One region of the Mesorhizobium sp. B2-4-7 genome, then DNA from elsewhere that is predicted to be linked to it. Evidence: predicted binding sites of a transcription regulator. Region 1 holds the regulator's gene; the other holds the start of a gene.

The links. Region 1 encodes LexA, which represses DNA repair genes until DNA is damaged. Its sites were predicted from a motif close to TGTTCNNNNTGTGTTCNG; they were not measured.
Region 2: a site for LexA is predicted at 4,632-4,649, ahead of FJ946_RS03600 (PA0069 family radical SAM protein). Genes of this name have one in related genera too.

Annotation. Positions count from the first base shown of each region.
Region 1 is NZ_VFVH01000009.1:164,261-171,446, forward strand. Features, by position in the region: gene FJ946_RS22615 (ComEC/Rec2 family competence protein) at 1-2,161, shown strand, start outside; gene lexA (transcriptional repressor LexA) at 2,155-2,898, opposite strand; gene FJ946_RS22625 (TetR/AcrR family transcriptional regulator C-terminal domain-containing protein) at 3,351-4,028, shown strand; gene kynU (kynureninase) at 4,025-5,272, shown strand; gene kynA (tryptophan 2,3-dioxygenase) at 5,336-6,172, opposite strand; gene FJ946_RS22640 (AMP-binding protein) at 6,169-7,186, opposite strand, start outside.
Region 2 is NZ_VFVH01000001.1:703,436-710,621, reverse strand. Features, by position in the region: gene FJ946_RS03625 (F0F1 ATP synthase subunit A) at 1-737, shown strand, start outside; gene FJ946_RS03620 (F0F1 ATP synthase subunit C) at 822-1,046, shown strand; gene FJ946_RS03615 (F0F1 ATP synthase subunit B) at 1,141-1,740, shown strand; gene FJ946_RS03610 (F0F1 ATP synthase subunit B) at 1,751-2,242, shown strand; gene FJ946_RS03605 (ribonuclease HII) at 2,565-3,260, opposite strand; gene FJ946_RS03600 (PA0069 family radical SAM protein) at 3,403-4,557, opposite strand; gene FJ946_RS03595 (glycosyltransferase) at 4,708-5,232, shown strand; gene FJ946_RS03590 (hypothetical protein) at 5,381-5,806, opposite strand; gene moaB (molybdenum cofactor biosynthesis protein B) at 5,949-6,503, opposite strand; gene FJ946_RS03580 (4-(cytidine 5'-diphospho)-2-C-methyl-D-erythritol kinase) at 6,490-7,186, opposite strand, start outside.

The DNA.
Region 1 (7,186 bases):
CGTCCCGGTGTTCCTGGCGTGCGGATCGATTGCGTATTTTTCGTTGGCGGCGGAGCCGGGCTTTGCCAAGCCTGTCGCGGTCGCGATCCTGATGTCGCTGTGCGCGCTCGTTTCACGCTCATGGCCGAAAACGCATCTGTGCTTCATGGCGGCGCTGTTGTGCGCGCTCGGCATGCTCGCCGGCAAAGTCGAGACGTGGCGAGCGGGAACGCGGATGCTGGGCTCGGAAATCTCCACGCAAATCACCGGCCGCGTCGTTTCGGTCGACCAGATGGAGACCGGGCGCATCCGGCTGACCATCGATGTGACATCGACCGCGCGGCCGAAACTACGCTACGCGCCCGAGCGCGTTCGCCTTTCGGCGCGCAAGGTGCCGGCTGAAGTGACGGCCGGCTCCCTCGTGACCGGCTATGCCAGGCTGTTGCCGCCGACCGGGCCGGTGCGGCCGGACAGCTACGACTTTTCCTTCGACAGCTACTTCGCCGGCATAGGCGCCAGCGGCTTCTTTCTCGGCAACCCCAAAATCGTCTCAGCCGATGACAGGCCGTTGTGGGCCGCCCTCTCAGCCGCCATCGAGAGTGCTCGCGAAAGCATTGCCGACCATATCAGGGGCAGCATCGGCGGCGCCGAGGGCGAGATCGCCGCGGCGCTGATCGTGGGTGTTCGCGCCGGGATTCCCGACGAGATCAATGAAGCGATGCGACGCACCGGCATCTACCACATCATCTCAATTTCCGGGCTGCACATGGCGCTGGTCGCCGGCACCGTCATGGGTCTGCTGCGTGGCGGCTTCGCGCTGTTTCCGAACTTTTCCTCCCGTCGGCCGGTCAAGAAATACGCGGCCGCGGCGGCACTTTTCTCGATCGCCGCCTACCTCGTCATTTCGGGCGTCGTTGTCGCCGCCGAACGCAGCTTCATCATGCTGGCGGTGATGCTGATCGCCGTTCTGTTCGATCGGGCGGCACTCACCATGCGCAATCTGGCTATTTCGGCGATCGCCGTCATCGTGGTGTCGCCGCACGAGGTGGTAGGGCCGAGCTTCCAGATGTCGTTCGCCGCCACCGCGGCCCTGGTCGGCGCCTATGCCGGCTGGTCGGATCGCAAAGCCGACAAAGCGCGGACCCCGCCGCCGCAACGGACCTTGCCTGGCCTGCTGACGCGAAAATTGCTGCTGGCGACAGGTGGGCTGGCGATGACCTCGATTATCGCGGGAAGCGCCACGGCGCTTTTCGCCATCTGGCATTTCCAGCGCGTGTCGCCGCTCAGCCTGTTCGCCAATCTTGCCGTCATGCCGATCGTTTCTGTCGTGATGTTCCTTGCGGTTGCCAGCGCGCTGCTGATGCCGTTCGGGTTCGATGGACCATCCCTTTATCTGATGGGCAAGGGACTGGCCGCGATGATCGCCATATCAGGATGGATCTCGCAACGCTCGCCGGTCGACGCGGTCGGGTTGATTTCGCAGCAATCCGTCCTTCTGGTGGCGATCGCCCTGGTCATCGCGACGATGGCCACGACATGGCTGCGGCTGGCGGCACTTCCCTTCGCGCTCGCCGGCCTGTTGACCGTCTCGGACACGCGCACGCCGGACGTGCTGATTTCGGAGGATGCCCGCCTGGTGGCGTTGCCGATCGGCGGCGGCGAGCTCGCGATCAACCGGGCGCGCCCGAACGAATTCACCGTCGATAATTGGAAACGCGCGCTGAAGTCCGAAACCATCGTTGCGCCGGAACTGTTCGACAGCGGAGACCGACAGTTCGACATCTTCGATCCCGCGCAACTTCCGGCGGGAGCGCCTTTCTATTGCTTCACGGGCCTGTGCATGGCCCGGCATACCTCGGGGGCGATCATCGCGCAGGTGGAGGATCGCAAGGACGCCTGGAGGGCCTGCTCCTATGCGGATCTGATCGTCATCAACGACCCCGCGGGCTACGACCCCTGCCACAATCCGCTGGTTCTCGTCATCACCAAGCGGCAGCTCGCTCGTAAGGGAAGTGCCGCCGTCTTCTTCGACCGGCAATCGGCGACGGCACCGGCACGGGTCAGCTTTGCCGTCGACAGGCCATATCGGCCTTGGCACGAACAGCGAAAATTCTCACGCGAGGCAAGGGGACTGCCGCCTTACCGTAAACCCGAAAAGCCCACCGCCGACCCCGCTCAGTAGCGCCTGATCAGGCCGACCAGCTTGCCCTGCACCTTGACCCTGTCCGGTCCGAAAATACGTGTTTCATAGGCCGGATTGGCAGCCTCGAGCGCAATCGAAGCACCCTTTCGGCGGAAGCGCTTAAGCGTTGCTTCCTCCTCGTCCACCAGGGCCACGATGATCTCGCCGGGACTTGCGGTGTCGGCATTGCGGATGATGACCGTGTCGCCGTCGAAAATGCCGGCCTCGATCATCGAATCGCCCTTGACCTCCAGCGCATAGTGTTCGCCGCCCATGATCATGTCAGGCGGCACTGAAATGGAATGCGTCTGATGCTGGATGGCGTCGATCGGCACACCCGCTGCGATGCGACCCATGACCGGGATCGACACCGCTGAAACCGCGTCGTCGTCATTGCCGGCAGCGGGCAGACGCGAAGACGTCGCCGGCTTGATCTGCCGGCTAGGGCTGCTGCCCTGTCCGAGGCTGCCTTGGATGACGCTCGGGGAGAACTTCTTTGCCGCGTTAAGACCCGGCGCGATCGAGTCCGGCAGGCGCAGCACCTCCAGCGCGCGCGCCCGGTTGGGCAGGCGGCGAATGAAGCCGCGCTCCTCCAACGCCGTGATCAGCCGATGAATTCCCGACTTGGAGGCGAGGTCCAGCGCTTCCTTCATCTCGTCGAAGGACGGCGGAATGCCGCTTTCCTTCAGCCGTTCATGGATGAACATCAAGAGTTCATGTTGCTTGCGCGTGAGCATGGCGGCCCCCAAAGGCATTGCACGAAGGGTCTGGAACCAGAATCAGAAAACAAACCCAGAACAAACACTATCTGTTCCAGTTGTGTTCCGCAACCATTTAAAGTTTAATGAATTTGTTAAGGCGACGGAAACGAAATGCCCTCCCGCAGCCAGCATCCTGCCAGCGCGGTCCGTCGTCAATGCGCTCCCGGGCCCTTTGAAACTATTTTGGTTAATGGCCTGTGGCCCGACCGGTCTCCACTCTTGGCACAAGCCTGCAAGCTGGGTGACCGGCAGGTGCGGGGTGCGTTTGGGCGGATTAGAAACCCCTGCGGCTCGTGAACGAAACGAAACCAAAATGCCAACTTCCGCCGGAAAACGGCCAGACACCACCACTGGTCGCGACGGGCTGCGTTCGTTCGTTCGCTTGACGAAACCGTATAATAATGTACGGTTTTCGAAGAGGAACACCAATGACCACGCCGAAGCAGGCCGCGCGACGCGAACGGATAGAGGAGGCCGCCTATGCGGTGCTCCGGGAAACCGGCTACAAGAGCGCCTCCCTGCTTGCTATCGCCAAGCGGGCATCGGCCTCGAACGAAACCCTCTACAACTGGTACGGCAACAAGCAGACCCTGTTTCGATCCTTGATCGAAGCCAATGCGGGAGAGGCAAGGAAGCTGCTGGAGGACGCCCTTCACCAGGCGCGCGATCCGCTCGAAACCCTGAACTTGCTCGGGCCAGTCCTGCTGACCCTCGTGACGGGCGACAAGGCGGTGGCGCTCAATCGCGCCGCGGCCGGCGACGTCAACGATACAGGCACGCTTGGCCAATCGATCGCGCAATTCGGCCGCAATACCATAATGCCGCTTCTTGGCGACCTGCTTCGAACCGCAAGTCGGGCCGGCCCGATCGCCTGTGACGATCCTGCCGAAGCCGCCGACATCTACATCAGTCTTTTGATCGGCGATCTCCAGGTTCGCCGGATCGTTGGGGTGCTCGAGGAACTGCCTCGGGCGGAAATCGAGCAAAGATCGAACCGGGCGTTCACCCTGTTCTTGCGCCTCTATGCGGCCAGCCCTTGCCCGGGCGGCAAAACAGCCGGCCCGTTTCCAGGGCGCTCTTCTCACCGAGGAACATCGCGACCATGAGCAAAATTCCCGATCTCGCAGCGATCGAGGCAATGGACACCGCGGATCCGCTGCGTGCCATGCGTGACCGCTTCACCTTGCCCCAGGGGGTGATCTATCTCGACGGCAATTCGCTGGGCGCCGCTTCGCCAGCCGTGTTCGGCGAGCTGCAGAAGGCCGCCACGCAGGAGTGGGCGCAGGATCTCATCCGCGCCTGGAACACCGCCGGCTGGTTCGACATGCCGGTCGAACTCGGCGACCAACTCGGGCGCCTGATCGGGGCCGCCGCCGGCCAGACGGTGGTCTGCGATACCACCTCGATCAACATCTACAAGGTGCTGCATGCGGCACTCGGGATGCGGCCGGACAGGTCAGTCATCATCGCCGAGGGGGACAGCTTTCCGACCGATCTCTATATGGCCGAAGGCGTTGCCTCGACGCGGCCGGGCACGGTGCTGCGGCTCGAGGGTGTCGATGCGCCGACCATAGAAGAACTGATCGACGAGCGGGTCGCGGTCATCCTGGTCAACCACGTCAACTACAAATCCGGGCAGTTACGCGACATGGCCGCGCTGACGCGGACGGCACATGATGCCGGCGCGCTGATTGTCTGGGATCTCTGCCATACCGCCGGCGCCTTGCCCGTCGAGCTCGACCGTTCGAATGCCGATTTCGCCGTTGGCTGCACCTACAAATATCTCAATGGCGGCCCGGGTGCCCCGGCCTTCATCTACGCGGCCGAGCGCCACCATGGCGATGTCCGCCAGCCGCTCAGCGGCTGGTGGGGCCATGCGCGGCCATTCGCCTTCGAACAGGGTTTTGCTGCCGGCACTGGCATCCGCCGGTTTCTCTGCGGCACGCAGCCTGTGCTGTCGATGCGCGCGCTCAAAGGGGCGCTCGATGTCTGGAACGACGTCGACATGGCAGAGGTGCGCAGGAAGAGCATGGCGTTGACCGATCTGTTCATCCAACTGGTCGAGGCAAAATGCGGCGCCTACGGCCTCGAACTCGAAAGCCCGCGCGATGGCAATGAGCGCGGCAGCCAGGTTTCGTTCCTCCACCCGCATGGCTATCAGGTGATGCGGGCCTTGATCGAGCGCGGCGTGATCGGCGATTTCCGCGCGCCATCCACGATTCGCTTCGGCTTTACGCCGCTTTATGTCGGCTATGTCGATGTCTGGCAGGCTGTCGAGGTGCTGGAAGACATTTTGCGCACGGACGCGTGGCAGGAGGCGCGTTTCGCCGTCAAGGCGGCGGTGACTTAAGAGCCTGTCGCTCAGAAAAGCGCAGTGGGTTCGGGATAACGATATGCAGTCGGCAAAGCTACGTCAGAGCCGGGTACGGACCTTCCACAGCTCCGGGAACAACTCCACCTCCAGCATCTTCTTCAGGTAGGACGCGCCCGATGTGCCGCCGGTGCCGCGCTTCATACCGATGATGCGCTCGACCGTGGTGACGTGGTTGAAGCGCCAACGGCGGAAATAATCCTCGAAATCGACCAGCTTCTCGGCGAGTTCGTAGAACATCCAGTAGCGCTGCGGGTCGCGGTAGATGATCTGCCAGGCGACAAGGACCTCTTCGTTCTCGGTCCGCGTTTCGCGCCAGTCCGTACGCCTTGCGTCGGCACCGATGTCGAAGCCGTTACGGGCGAGCAGCAGCAGCGCCTCGTCGTAGAGCGACGGTTGCGCCAGGATCGCCTCCAGTTTCTCGCTGAGGTCCGGCCGGTGCTTGTGCGGTCCGAGCATTGCGAGATTGCGGTTGCCGGCCATGAACTCGATGGCACGGTACTGCCACGACTGGAAGCCCGAGGACTGGCCAAGCGCGTCGCGGAACTCGGTGTATTCGCTGGGCGTCATCGTGCGCAGCACGTCCCAGGCATTGTTGAGCTGCTCGAAGATGCGGGCGACGCGCGAAAGCATCTTGAAGCTCGGTTCGAGACGGTCGGCGCGGATGGAGCGGATTGCGGCGCCGATTTCGTGCAGCGCGAGCTTCATCCAGAGTTCCGATGTCTGGTGCTGGATGATGAACAGCATCTCGTCATGGGCTGACGAAAGCGGCTCCTGCGCCTCGAGCACCTTTTCCAGATGCAGATAGTCGCTGTAGGACATGCGCTCCTTGAACGACATTTCCGCGCCCTCGGCGGACGGGTCGTAGGGCTTGCTCAATTGATCTTCTCCGCGCGCAGCCGGAAGCGCTGGATCTTGCCGGTCTGCGTCTTGGGCAAAGCGGCGATGAATTTTACCGAGCGCGGATATTTGTAGGGCGCGATCGTGGCCTTGACGTGATCCTGCAGACGCTTGACGGTCATTGCGTCTGGCGCCACGCCTTGCACGAGCACCACATGAGCCTCGACGATCTGGCCGCGCTCGGCATCCTCGGCGCCGACCACCGCGCATTCGGCGACATCGGCATGCGCCAGCAGCGCCGCTTCGACCTCAGGGCCGGCGATGTTGTAGCCGGCACTGACAATCATGTCGTCGGAGCGCGCTGCGAAGTGGAAGAAACCGTCCTCGTCCTGCCAGAACGTGTCGCCGGTGAGGTTCCACCCGTCGCGGACATAGTCGCTCTGCCTGGCATCGGCCATGTAGCGGCAGCCGGTCGGTCCCCGCACCGCGAGCCTGCCCGCGGTGCCGCGCGGCACTTCGCGCATTTCGTCGTCGACGATGCGCGCCTGATAGCCGCCAACGGCCTTGCCGGTGGAAGCGGGCTTCATGTCATCGAAGCGGTTGGAGATGAAAATATGCAGCATTTCCGTGGCGCCGATACCGTCAAGGATCGGCTTGCCGGTTTTCTCAGTCCATTCCTCGAAGACCGGCGCCGGCAAGGTCTCGCCGGCCGAAACGGCGACGCGCAGCGACGATAAATCGGCCCCTTCGTCCATGGCCTTGAGCATTGCGCGATAGGCGGTGGGCGCGGTGAAGGAGATCGTCGCTTTGTAGGTTTCGATGATGTGGACCATGTTGGGCGGCGTTGCCTGTTCCAGCAGCGTTGCCGCGGCGCCGAAACGCAGCGGGAAGATGGCGAGCCCGCCAAGGCCAAAGGTGAAGGCCAGGGGCGGCGAGCCGACGAAGATGTCGTCAGGCGTCACCTGCAGGATCTCGCGGGCGTAGGCGTCGGCGATGATCAGGAGGTCGCGGTGAAAATGCATCGTCGCCTTCGGCACGCCTGTCGTGCCTGAG
Region 2 (7,186 bases), on a different contig from region 1:
CGATCCACCAGTTCCATATCAACAAGCTGATACCGATCGATATCGGCGGCTACGACTTGTCCTTTACCAATTCGGCGCTGTTCATGGTCGCGACCGTGGTCGTCGCCGCGGCGTTCCTGTTTCTGACGACGTCGAGCCGCAGCCTCGTTCCCGGCCGGCTGCAATCGATCTCCGAAATGGCCTATGAGTTCGTCGGCAACATGTTGCGCGACGCCGCCGGCACGCAGGGCATGAAGTTCTTTCCCTTCGTGTTTTCCCTGTTCATGTTCGTGCTGGTCGCCAACCTGCTTGGCCTGTTCCCGTATTTCTTCACCGTCACCAGCCACATCATCGTCACCTTCGGCCTCGCCGTCTTGGTTATCGGCACCGTGATTGTCTACGGTTTCGGCAAGCACGGCCTTGGTTTCCTCAAGCTGTTCGTGCCGCAAGGCGTGCCGGTGTTCCTGCTGCCGCTGGTGGTGCTGATCGAAGTGATCTCCTTCGTCTCGCGCCCTGTCAGCCTCTCGGTTCGTCTGTTCGCCAACATGCTCGCCGGGCACATCACGCTGAAGGTCTTCTCCGGCTTCGTCGTCAGCCTCTCGGCGCTGGGCGCGGTCGGCGTCGCTGGCTCGGTGCTGCCGCTGGCGATGGCCGTGGCGTTGACCGCGCTCGAACTGCTGGTCGCCTTCCTTCAGGCCTATGTCTTCGCGGTGCTGACCTGCATGTATCTCAACGACGCCCTGCACCCGGGGCACTGATAAAAAATTTCCGGCGCAAGAGTTTTCAACATTGCCGCCGGAATGGAATCGCAACGGAATTTCAGATCCAAAGGAGTTGAACAAATGGACGTAGAAGCAGCAAAGTACATCGGCGCCGGCATCGCTTGCCTCGGCATGGGCGGCGCGGGCATTGGCCTCGGCAACATCTTCGGCAGCTATCTCTCGGGCGCGCTGCGCAACCCGTCGGCCGCCGATGGCCAGTTCGGCCGTCTGATCTTCGGCTTCGCCGTGACCGAAGCTCTGGGCATCTTCTCGCTTCTCATCGCGCTGCTGGCCCTGTTCGGCTGAGCCCCTGTTTGGCTGAGCCGCTATTTGGCTAAGCTATGGGAAGATTGGACAGGCCGGCCGCGAGAGCGGCGGGTCTGATATCAGGGGATAGTCCATGTTCGTGACATCTGCCTTTGCGCAAGAGTCCGCGCCTGCCACCGAGGCTGGCCACGCTGCGACGGAAGGCGACACGCATTCCGGCACCAGCGTGCCTGCCGAAGCTCATGGCATGTTTCCGCCATTCGATCCGGCGACGTTTCCGTCGCAGCTTCTTTGGCTGGCGATCACGTTCGGGCTCTTCTACCTCTTCCTGAAAAGGGTGGTGGTGCCGCGCGTCGGCGGCATCATCGATGTCCGCAACGACCGTATCAGCCAGGATCTCGATCAGGCCGCGAAGTTGAAGGGCGAGGCCGACGCCGCCGTTGCTGCTTACGAGCAGGAGCTGGCGGAAGCCAAGAAAAACGCCAACGCCATCGGCCAGCAGGCCAATGACGCGGCCAAGGCGGAAGCCGAGACCGCGCGCAAGAAGATCGAGGCCGCGCTCGACGAGAAGCTCGGCGAGGCCGAGGCGCGCATTTCTTCCATCAAGGCCAACGCCATGAAGGAAGTCGGCAGCATCGCCGAGGACACTGCCTCGGCGATCGTCGAGGCGCTGGTCGGCGGCAAGGCCAGCAAGGCCGAGATTGCGGCCGCGGTCAAGTCCGTGGCCGGGTGAGGAGCGCATCATGGACGCCACATCTCTTGCAACGCTCTGGGCCACGATCGCCCTGGTCATCTTTTTGGGTATCGCCATCTACATCAAGGTGCCCCGCCTGATCGCCAAGGCGCTCGATGCCCGCGCCGCCAGGATCAGCAGCGAGCTTGACGAGGCGCGCAGGCTGCGCGAGGAGGCCCAGCAGTTGCTTGGCCAATACCAGCGCAAGCGCAAGGAAGCCGAGCAGGAGGCCGCGGACATCGTCGCCGCGGCCAAGCGCGAAGCCGAACTGCTCGCCGCCGAGGCGCACAAGAAGACCGAGGACTACGTCGCGCGGCGCACCGCTCTTGCCGAACAGAAGATCGGCCAGGCCGAGCGCGAGGCGATCGGCGAAGTGCGCGCCAGCGCCGTCGACATCGCCGTCGAAGCCGCTCGCACGCTGCTCGCCGGCAAGATCGACGCCAAGGCGGGAGCCGACCTGTTCAAGACCTCGCTCGCCGATGTGAAGGCGAAGCTGAACTGAGTTGAAAACAACAGAAATGAAAAAAGCCGCCTGGGAAACCCGGCGGCTTTTTTGTTGTGGCGCGGAGGTCAACGCTGCCGATCTCCCCTCTCGTGGGGGAGATGCCCGGCAGGGCAGAGGGGGGCGCGAAGGAACGCCAGCGCTCGATTCAAAATCAGCTGAATTGGGTGCCGATAGTGCAGGGAACCTGGGCAAGACTAACTGATAGGCTGGAGGGACAGCGCCCCCCTCTGTCCTGCCGGACGTCTCCCCCACGAGGGGGGAGATTGGCTGTCACCGCCGCTTTCGCCAATCCTACCAACGCAAGATAGATCGAGCCGCCCTAATCCAGCCCGGCGAAGCTCTCTTCTTCCACCACCTCGGCACCTTCAAGCCTGAATGGCGCGAACGACACGCGGTGCAGCCGCGCCACCGGCCCGTGCGTCTCGATCGCGGTGCGATGGCGGACCGTGGCATAGCCCATATGCACTTCGAAGCCATAGTGCTGGTGATGGCTGCCGCAGCCGCACATCATGCGGTCGCGCATCACCTTGGCGACGATCGAGGCGGCGGCGATGGATTGCGAGCGCTGGTCGCCCTTGATCAGCGCGCGCCCCGTGCAAGGCAGGCCCGGCGGCACGTCGCGCCCATCGGCAAGCGCGAGCTTCGGCTGCACCGGCAGGCCGGCGACCGCACGGCGCATCGCCTCCAGGCTCGCCTTGAGGATGTTGCTGCCGTCAATGCCCTCGGCGCTGACCGAGGCCATCGACACGCCGAGCGCGGAGCCGATGATGCGCACGAACAGCGCCTCGCGCTGCAAATGGCTGAGCCGTTTGGAATCGTCGAGGCCGTCGGGGATGTTGGCAGGGTCGAGCACGACCGCAGCCGCCACCACCGGTCCGGCCAGCGGGCCGCGTCCGGCCTCGTCCATCCCCGCGACCGGCCACAGGCCTTCGGCCATCGCCTTCGTCTCGAAGGAGAAATCGGGTTTCTCGACGATTTCGAAGAGAGGCGGAGAATCAGAACGCGCGCGAGCCATGTTGCGGCGAGGTTCGCATCGGCTCTGATTCTCCGCAAGTCCCTCCGGGTCGGGTGGGGCGCCGGACCGGGAGGGCACCGTCTGCAGGCCGGGGCAGGCCGGACGGGATTTTTTCGCCACGGCGGCAAACAGCCGCGGTCGTTCAAAGCAGCATCAACTGCTCCTGGTCCTTGCCGGCGGCGACGAACTGGTCGGTCCGCAGCGTGCGCCGCTCGGCATTGAGACCGAGCCGCTTGGCGGTGATTTCGAAGCGCCGGCCGATCTGCCAGGCGTAAGGACCCGCGCCCTTCATGCGCTTGCCCCATTCCGAATCGTAATCCTTGCCCTCGCGCATCGAGCGGATCAGCGACATCACATGGCGATAGCGGTCGGGATAGTGGCGCAGCAGCCAGTCCTTGAAGATCGGGCTGACCTCGAGCGGCAGGCGCAGCACGACATAGCCCGCCTCGCGTGCGCCGGCATGGTGCGCCGAATCGAGGATGCGTTCCATCTCCTGATCGGTCAGCCCGGGGATGATCGGCGCCACCATGACCGAAGCAGGGATGCCGGCATCCGCAAGCTGCCTGATCGCCTCCAGCCGCTTGGCCGGCGTCGAGGCGCGTGGCTCCATGGTGCGCGCCAGCATGCGGTCGAGCGTGGTCACCGACAACGCCACCTTGGCGAGGCCCCGTTCAGCCATGCGTGACAAGATGTCGATATCGCGCGTCACCAGGGCGGATTTGGTGACGATGCCGACCGGGTGGCCGCGCGCCTCCAGCACTTCGAGGATCTCGCGCATGATCCGATACTGCTTCTCGATCGGCTGGTAGGGATCGGTATTGGTGCCGATGGCGATGGTTCGCGGCTGGTAACCGTCCTTCGACAGTTCCTTGTCGAGCAGGCGCGCCGCGTCGGGCTTGGCGAACAGTTTGGATTCGAAATCCAGCCCCGGCGACAGGCCCATGAAACTGTGCGTCGGCCGCGCAAAGCAATAGACGCAGCCATGCTCGCAGCCGCGATAGGGATTGATCGAGCGGTCGAAGGAGATGTCGGGCGATTCATTGCGGGTGATTATGGTACGCGGCTTCTCGACCTGCACCTCGGTCTTGAAGGGAGGCAGTTCCTCCAGCGAGTTCCAGCCATCGTCGAAGACATGCCGGCTGACCGGCTCGAACCGGCCGGACGGGTTGATGCCTGCCGACCGGCCGCGGTTGCGGTCCGGACGCACGCGCATGCCGCTCTGCTCGATCATCGCGTTGGCCATTTCGGCTCGTCCTGCTCCGAAGGCGGCAATGTCGGCGCGCATGATCGGTTCCATCTTCGCCCGCTCCCAAGGACTGTCCATGTTGTTTCGAATCGCTCTGTTCATGAATTTAATCCTATTTGCCGAACGAGAACAAAGCAAGAACTTTCTATGGTGCGCCGCAAAAACTGGCGCTGCGTTCCGCTTTCCGCTATTCGGCAAATGATGCTCACCGTTCTCATAGAGACCCACAATGACGAGGAGGGCCTCGCTCGCACCTTGGCGACGCTGATCGGCGGCGCCGTGGAGGGCGTGGTTCGCGAGGTCATCGTCTGCGACGCCGGTTCCACCGACCAGACCCATCGCGTCGCCGAGCATGCCGGGTGCCAGTATGCGACCGACGGCGTCGCGGCGGCCATCCGGCACGCGAAGGGCGATTGGCTGTTGCTGCTGGAACCGGGCGCGCGGCTGGTCGACGGATGGATCGACGAGGTCGTTGCGCATACAGCGAGGCAAACCATGGCGGCGCGGTTTTCACGCACACGCGCCGGCCGCGCGCCATTCCTGGCCCGTATCTTCTCGGGAAACCGTGCCTTGGCCGACGGGCTGCTGATCAGCAAGCGCCAGGCCACATCCTTGTCGAAAAGAGCCGGCAGCGCCGAGGCTCTCGCTCGCGGCCTGGCGACCAAGCGGCTGGATGCCGAAATCTGGGCCGCTCCGGCAAAACAAGAGCACCGCCCGTCCAAATGATTTTGCAGCTGCTCTGTCTACGTGCGTTGCACATGTGACGCGCAGCTAGCTTCCGATCACGCGGGTGCCGGCGCGCAGGCCGCGGCTGATGATGGAAGTGGTTTCGGTGTCTCGCGGTCCTCGCGCCGGTGCTTCCACGGCGAGCCGGTCATTCGCTAAAACGCATCTCCACAGGCATCCAGCGAAGACGACGTCTGGCTTGACGCTGTGTCTTGCTTTCCGCGTCGTAGTCGACCGGGATCGGTTCCTGACTGAACGACCTTTGATCGTCCAGGGCGTTGATGATGACGATTGCCCTGGCATCGTCCTCTCCGGCGATTGCGGCGGTATAGACACCGCATTCACCGCAGATCAGGTAGTCGGCCGTCCCTAATCCAAAACGGTATTTCTTCAATCGCTGGATGTCCTTGACTGAGATGACCAATCTGCCGTCCGGATCGGCGACGGCGCGCGAGCCATGCTTGGTACAGAACGAGCACTGGCAGGCGCGAACCTCGATTTTCGATGGATCGAGCTCGGTTGAAAATCGAAGGCGTATGTTGCCGCAATGGCACCCGCCATTATGCACTGTCATCGCGTCCGCCCGTCTTCAACGGCGATGGCCGCCGCCGCGAGACGATACGTCCTGCCGCATCCGGTTTGGAATGGTCTTTCGAAGGCGAAGGCGGTGTTCTGCCTGGCAAACGCGGCGTGAAACCAGCGCCTTGCCTCGGCTTTCACGGAGCCGACATGCCGCGCCGCAGGTGCTCGTCCAGGCGCGGCATGATCTCGACGAAGTTGCAGGGCATGTGCCGGTAGTCGAGCTGCGCCTTCAAGATGCCGTCCCAGGCATCCTTGCAGGCGCCGGGCGAGCCCGGCAGCACGAAGACGAAGGTGGCGTTGACGACGCCGCCGGTCGCCCGGCTCTGGATCGTGGAGGTGCCGATCTTGTCGTAGGAAATGCGGTGGAACACCTCGGAAAAACCATCCATGCGCTTTTCGAAGATCGGCTCCAGCGCGTCCGGCGTCACGTCGCGCCCGGTGAAGCCGGTGCCGCCGGTGGTGATGACCACATCGATCCCATCATCCTTCGACCAGCCGAGCACCTTGTTGCGGATCTTGTCTCCATCGTCGGTGACGATATCGCGGGCGGCAAGGATGTGGCCGGCTTCCGCGATGCGGTCGGCCAGCGTCTGGCCGGACCTGTCGTCGGCAAGGCTGCGCGTGTCGGAAACGGTCAGCACCGCGATGCGGACCGGAATGAAGGAACGGCTCTCGTCAGTCCTGGCCATGGGCATCTGCCTCCGCCGTCATGCTGCGGGTCGCGGCGACGAACCAGTCGGGTTGCCGGGCACGGATGTCGGCGGCCGCGCGCTTGGCGACGTTGCCGGTCTCGAACAGGCCGAAGCACGTGGCGCCGGAACCCGACATGCGGGCAAAACCGGCCCCGGCCTTGTTCAGCACCGAAAGTGCCTTGCCGATAGCGGGCTCGATGGCGCGGGCCGCCGGCTCGAGATCGTTGCGCGTTATCTCCAGCCAGTTGCGCAGGCCGTGGAAGTCGACCACGCGCGGCAGCGGCGGCAGCGGATCATTGTCGCGCCGCGACAGCGCGTTGAATACGTCGGCCGTCGAGACCGCCTTGCCGGGATTGACCAGCACCAGTCCGAGCGCCGAGAAATCAGGCACGATCGACAGCACCTCGCCGATGCCGCGTGCAATCAGCGGCCTGGCCGCCAGGCACATGGGAATGTCGGCGCCGAGCGAAAGCCCGATCCGCGCCAGCGCGGCATCGTCGATGTCGAGTTGCCAGCCCGCCGCAAGCCCGCGCAGAACGGCTGCCGCATCGCTCGACCCGCCGCCGACGCCGGAAGCTACCGGCAGGTTCTTTTCAAGCTTGATGGCGACCGGCGGCGTGCCGCGAGGACCGGCTGCCTGCCGCAGCGCGTCACGCGCCCTGAGCACCAGATTGCTGCCG